DNA from 2 places in the Brenneria tiliae genome. Region 1 is predicted to be linked to the other one. Evidence: predicted binding sites of a transcription regulator. Region 1 holds the regulator's gene; the other holds the start of a gene.
What was found. The regulator PhoB, encoded in region 1, activates phosphate uptake and scavenging genes when phosphate is short. The targets are predictions, from matches to a motif close to CTGTCATAAAACTGNCNNAT.
Positions count from the first base shown of each region.

Region 2: a site for PhoB is predicted at 2,052-2,071, ahead of ugpB (sn-glycerol-3-phosphate ABC transporter substrate-binding protein UgpB). Genes of this name have one in related genera too.

Region 1 is NZ_JAKPCB010000089.1:13,659-16,805, reverse strand. Features, by position in the region: gene sbcD (exonuclease subunit SbcD) at 1-693, opposite strand, end outside; gene phoB (phosphate response regulator transcription factor PhoB) at 911-1,600, shown strand; gene phoR (phosphate regulon sensor histidine kinase PhoR) at 1,628-2,950, shown strand.
Region 2 is NZ_JAKPCB010000092.1:96,432-99,578, forward strand. Features, by position in the region: gene ugpA (sn-glycerol-3-phosphate ABC transporter permease UgpA) at 1-589, opposite strand, end outside; gene ugpB (sn-glycerol-3-phosphate ABC transporter substrate-binding protein UgpB) at 654-1,973, opposite strand; gene ygbI (DNA-binding transcriptional repressor YgbI) at 2,460-3,147, opposite strand, start outside.

The DNA.
Region 1 (3,147 bases):
GCGGTGAATATGGCCGAGGGCGATATAGTCCGCCGGCGGAAAAGCCTGCGCCGGAAACGCATCCAGCGTACCGATATAGATATCGCGCACGGAATCGGAGGCGGTGACGCCGACGGTGGTCAGGTGCCCGGTGGCGATGATGGGCAGCGGCAGCCCCAGAATATCGCGCTGCCGGCAGGCCGACTGGTAACACTGCCGGTAATGCGTGGTGATGGCGTCCAGCAGGGCCTGCTGTTTTTCATCGCCGGATTGCCCGGCCCGGCTGGCGATCAGATCGCGCGGGCGTAAAAAAGGGATGGCGCACAGCAGGGCGCCGGGCTGATTCCGGCGGTTTTCCAGCACCAGCACCTGTTTGTCGACGTCGCCGTCGACGCTGGCGATAACCCGGGTATTGAGGCAGGCCAGCAGATCCCGCGATTCGTTCAGCGTGGCGACGGAATCATGGTTGCCTCCCAGCACCACCAGCCGGCAGCCGGTGCGCTGCATATCGACCACGAAACGGTAGTACATTTCCCGCGCATAGCTCGGCGGCGAACCGTTATCAAAGATATCCCCTGCTACTATTACCGCATCCGCCTGCTGCTGTTCGACCTGTTCCAGCAGCCAGTGCAGAAAAGCCTGATGTTCGGCCGCCCGGCTTTTGGTGTAAAAATACTGTCCCAGATGCCAGTCGGCGGTGTGGATAATACGCATGGAACTCCCTGAACGGCATGTAATCGCAATGCGGTTGATTATAAACAGCCATCGGGGCACTGTCGTGGCGAAAACCGAAAGTTTGGAAAGCGGCTCGAAAATGCGTCGGGCCGTTATTGTGCGAGGTTGAAAAAATCCTTTTAATAAATCTGTCACAAAACTGACGCATAATGCCTTCCGCATGCAACGGCGACGATGATTAATGGCAGGATTAATGATGGCTAGACGCATATTGGTCGTGGAAGATGAAGCACCGATTCGGGAAATGGTATGCTTCGTACTGGAGCAGAATGGTTATCAGCCGGTCGAGGCCGAAGATTATGACAGCGCGGTAACGCAACTGTCGGAGCCTTTTCCAGAGCTGGTGCTGCTGGACTGGATGCTGCCGGGCGGTTCGGGCCTGCAGTTTATCAAGCATATGAAACGCGAGGCGCTTACCCGCGATATCCCGGTTATGATGCTGACCGCGCGCGGCGAGGAAGAGGACCGCGTGCGTGGGCTGGAAGTCGGCGCGGATGATTACATTACCAAGCCGTTTTCCCCCAAGGAGCTGGTGGCGCGAATTAAGGCGGTGATGCGCCGCATTTCGCCGATGGCGGTTGAAGAGGTGATTGAAATGCGCGGATTGAGCCTCGATCCCTCCTCCCACCGGGTGACGACGGAAGAACTCGCGCTGGATATGGGGCCCACGGAATTTAAACTGCTGCACTTCTTTATGACGCACCCTGAGCGGGTTTACAGCCGCGAGCAGTTGCTGAATCATGTGTGGGGCACTAACGTTTATGTGGAAGATCGTACCGTTGATGTGCATATCCGCCGGCTGCGCAAGGCGTTGGAAACCAGCGGGCATGACAAAATGGTGCAGACCGTTCGGGGAACGGGGTATCGTTTTTCAACGCGTTATTGAAGGTTGCCGTAGCGGAGAAACATTAACGTGCTAGAACCTCTCTCATGGAAAAGGCTGGCGCTGGAGTTGGCTTTTTTTTGTCTGCCCGCGCTATTACTGGGATTGATCTTCGGCTATCTGCCCTGGTTTCTGTTAGCCGCCGTTCTGGCGGCGCTGTGCTGGAATTTTTATAACCAGCTTAAACTCTCCTATTGGCTGTGGGTCGATCGCAGCATGACCCCGCCGCCCGGCCGCTGGAGCTGGGAACCGCTGTTCTACGGTCTTTATCAGATGCAACTGCGCAACCGGCGGCGGCGGCGCGAGCTGGCGCTGTTGATTAAGCGTTTTCGCAGCGGCGCCGAATCCTTGCCGGATGCGCTGGTGATCACCACCGAAGAGGGCGCCATTTTCTGGTGTAATCATCTGGCGCAACACCTGCTCAGCTTCCGCTGGCCGGAAGATAACGGGCAGAATATCCTCAACCTGCTGCGTTATCCCGAATTCGCCGACTATATGAAAAGGCGGGATTTCAGCCGTCCGCTGACGCTGCAGCTGAATAACGCCCACCACGTCGAATTCCGCGTGATGCCCTATTCGGAAGGGCAACTGCTGATGGTGGCGCGCGATATTACGCAGATGCACCAGTTGGAAGGCGCCAGACGCAACTTTTTCGCCAATGTGAGTCATGAGCTGCGCACCCCGCTGACGGTATTGCAGGGCTATCTGGAGATGATGCAGGATGAAACGCTGGATAACGCCCTGCGCAACAAGGCGCTGAATACCATGCAGGAGCAAACGCGGCGTATGGACGGACTGGTAAAACAGCTGCTGACGTTATCGCGTATCGAAGCGGCGGCGGCGATCGATCTCAACGAGAAGGTGGATATGCCGCTGATGCTGCGCGTCTTGCAGCGTGAAGCCCAGGCGCTGAGCCAGGATCGCCACGAGCTGGTTTTTCGGGTGAATGAGCAACTGCAGATTTTCGGCAACGAAGAACAGTTGCGCAGCGCGGTTTCCAATCTGGTCTACAACGCCGTTAACCATACGCCGACGGGCACGCGTATTGAGGTTTGCTGGCAGAAAACGCCGCAGGGCGCGCAGTTTCAGGTGAGCGACAACGGGCCTGGGATCGCCGGTGAACATCTGCCGCGCCTGACGGAGCGCTTTTATCGCGTCGATAAGGCGCGTTCGCGGCAGACCGGCGGCAGCGGATTAGGGCTGGCGATCGTCAAACACGCGCTCAGCCACCATGATTCCCGGCTGGAGATCCTCAGTGAGCAGGGGGCCGGTTCGCGCTTTGTGTTTACGCTGCCGAATCGGCTGATTGCGCCTGCGTCCGCGGCTGAAAATACCGTGAAACCCTTAGCCTGACGGCGGCGGACGCCATTGCTTAACCTTGAGACGGGGGGGAGGCATAAACTTGAAATTTACTCAATCACGGTGAAAATTCTTCAATTGCCCGCGAATCGGGCGCGTGGCAGCATACGGTAAATTTAGACGTCCAGATGTCTGAATGGTTGCCGTCGGTGACTATCACGCAGGCTGCCCATTATTCCACTATTTCGCCG
Region 2 (3,147 bases), on a different contig from region 1:
CGCCGTCAATCGCCGCCGCTTCGATCAGCGAGCGGGGGATGGACTGCAACGCCGCCAGAAAAAACAGGAAGTTATAGCTGATCTGTTTCCAGACCGACGCCAGCACCACCAGAAACATCGCCTGGCCGCTGTTTTGCGCGTGGTTCCATGAGTATCCCAGCAGGCCGAGAAAATGGGTAATCAGCCCCAGACCGGGGTTGAACAGAAACATCCACAGCACGGCGGCCACCGCCGGCGCGACGGCGTAGGGCAGAATAATCAGCGTCTGATACAGACGGCTGGCGCGGATAACATAGTCCACCAGCGCCGCCAGAAACAGGGAGATCAGCAGGCCGAATCCCGCCACCATAAAACTAAAGGTCAGCGTGGTGTAAAAGGAATCGAGATAGTAGGGGTTATCCAGCAGCTGCCTGAAATTTTCCATACCGACGAATTCGCTGGACAGCCCGAACGGATCGAGACTTTGCACCGAATACCACAGCGCCTGACCTGCCGGCCAGAGGAAAAAAATCGCGGTAATCAGTAGCTGAGGCAGCACCAGCATATAGGGCAACCAGCTACGGTTAAAAACGGGACGGGATGATGTCATGCGTGAACTCATTAATGCTTGCACCAGGGGACGGGCCGCTTCCCTGCGGCCCGATACAACGAGGTTATTTCGTTGACTGCTCGAAGCGACGCAGCAGGGCGTTGCCGCGCGCAACGGCGCTGTCCAGCGCCTGCTGCGGGGTTTTCTTACCCATCCACACGCTTTCCAGCTCTTCATCCACCACGCTACGGATCTGCGGCATATTGCCCAGGCGTAGCCCTTTGGTGAACGGCAGCGGCGGTTTGTTCAGCATCTGGCGCGTGGCGATATCCGCACCCGGATTCTTCTCGTAGAAGCCCTGCTTTTGCGTCAGTTCATACGCGGCCTTGGTGATGGGCAGATAACCGGTTTTCTGGTGCCACTCGGCGGCGATTTCCGGCTGCGCCAGGAACTGCATAAATTCGGCGACGCCTTTATAGGTGGCGGCGTCTTTACCGTTCAGCACCCACAGGCTGGCTCCGCCGATGATGGCGTTCTGCGGCGCGCCCTGCACGTCGGCGTCATACGGCATCATGCCTACGCCGTAGTCGAATTTGGCGTGCTGACGGATATCCGCCAGCGAACCGGACGAGGCGGTGGTGATGGCGCAGTCGCCGTTGTAGAACTTCTCGGTCGGCTCATCCTTGCGCCCGAAATAGGTGAAACTCCCTTGCTTATTCATATCCTGCAACAGCTGAATATGTTTGACCTGCGTCGGCCGGTTGAATTCCAGCACCGCGTCGGCGCCGTCGAATCCGTTGTTTTTGCTGGCTACCGGCAGGCCGTGCCAGGCGCTGAAGTTTTCAATCTGAATCCAGCCCTGCCAGCCGCTGGCATAGCCGCATTTCAAGCCCGCCGCGCGCAGTTTGGCGGTGTACTCGGCCAGTTGCTGCCAGGTTTTCGGCGGCTGCTCCGGGTCTAAGCCGGCTTTTTTAAACGCGTCTTTGTTGTAATACAGCACCGGCGTGGAACTGTTAAAGGGCTGGGATAACAGATGACCGCTTTTGGCGTCGGTGTAATAACCGGAGACGGTGGGGACGAAAATCGACTCATCGAAATTGATGCCGGCGTCTTTAAACACTTCATACACCGGTTTAATGGCTTTGCTGGCCATCATGGTGGCGGTGCCTACTTCATAAACCTGCAAGATCGCCGGGGCGTTGCCGGCGCGATAGGCGGCGATGCCGGCGGCCAGATTCTGTTCGTAGTTGCCTTTGTAGACCGGGACGATTTTCACGTCGCTGCGGGACTGGTTAAAACGGTCCGCCAGTGAGTTGACCTCTTTCCCCAGCTCGCCCTCCATTGAGTGCCAGAAAGGAATTGCGGTCGCCGCCTGGGCAGTGGCGCTGCAAGCCAACGCCAATATTACGCCCGCGGCCGCTTTACGGATTTTAGGGTTAAACATGCCTGTCTCCTGCAATAGCCCAATGTTTTTTTATGCGCAGGTAACATGACATGCGCGTATGACAGAAAAATAACTGGGATATGACGGCAGAGTGACAGGCGGAATAGAACGTAGTTCAAAAAACGCGCACTTTCATATATTTTACCCTGTATGTGTCTGCTGTGAATTTATACGCTAGGGGGCAATATGGAGCATGTCATTAGGTTATCAAGAGACGGCAAGCATCAAGTGGTTATATTGCCCGCTGAATTTGCATTTGATGCCGATTGGGTTTACATCCGACGTGATAGAGAAGGGAATGTCATATTATCGAAAAAATCTGTCAAACCAGATACGTGGGATAACGTACTCCGGCTGATTCAAGAGGCTAATGTACCGGACACTTTTCTTAGTCAAGAAAAGCGTTAGCAGGATATGGCTGACAGAGTGCTGTTCTGTACAGCCATTTGCCAAATGAGATTGCAATTTCAATAGAAAGAATACCCCTCACCCCGCCACCAACACCTCAACCCCCATTTTCGCCAGCGCGTCTTTCGCCGCGGGCGGCAGGCCGTCGTCGGTAATAATGCTGTCTAAAACCGTCAGCGGGGTGGCCAGATAGGTGGCGATGCGGCCGTATTTTGAGGTGTCGCAAAGCAGAATACGTTTGCTGCTGGCTTCCACCACCGCGCGTTTGACCGCCACTTTGTCTTCATTTGGCGTGGACAGGCCGCGCAGGCTCCACGATGAGGCGGAGATAAAGGCGATATCGATAAACAGGTTACGCAGCGCCTGCGCGGTGGCTTCGCCGACGCAGGAGCGGTTTTCCCGGCACAGCGTACCGCCGGTGTGGATCATGCGGCACTGGCTGGACTCGATAAGAAAGGCGGCGATGACAAAATCGTTGGTTACGATCAGTAAATCATCCCGCTCGGCCAGGTGGCGCGCCAGCGACAGCGTGGTGGTGCCGGCGTCCAGATAGATGCAGCTGTTGGGCGGGATCTGCCGGGCCGCCAGCCGGCCAATCGCCTCTTTCTGCTGGCTGAACATCACGGATTTATCCTGATGCGACGGCTCAATCGCCAGCCGTTCGGGCGAGCGCACGCCGCCGGAGACGCTCAGCAACAGGCCGTCCTGCTCCAGCTTTTGCACATCCCGCCGCACGGTCATATGTGACACCCCGAGCCGTTCGGTC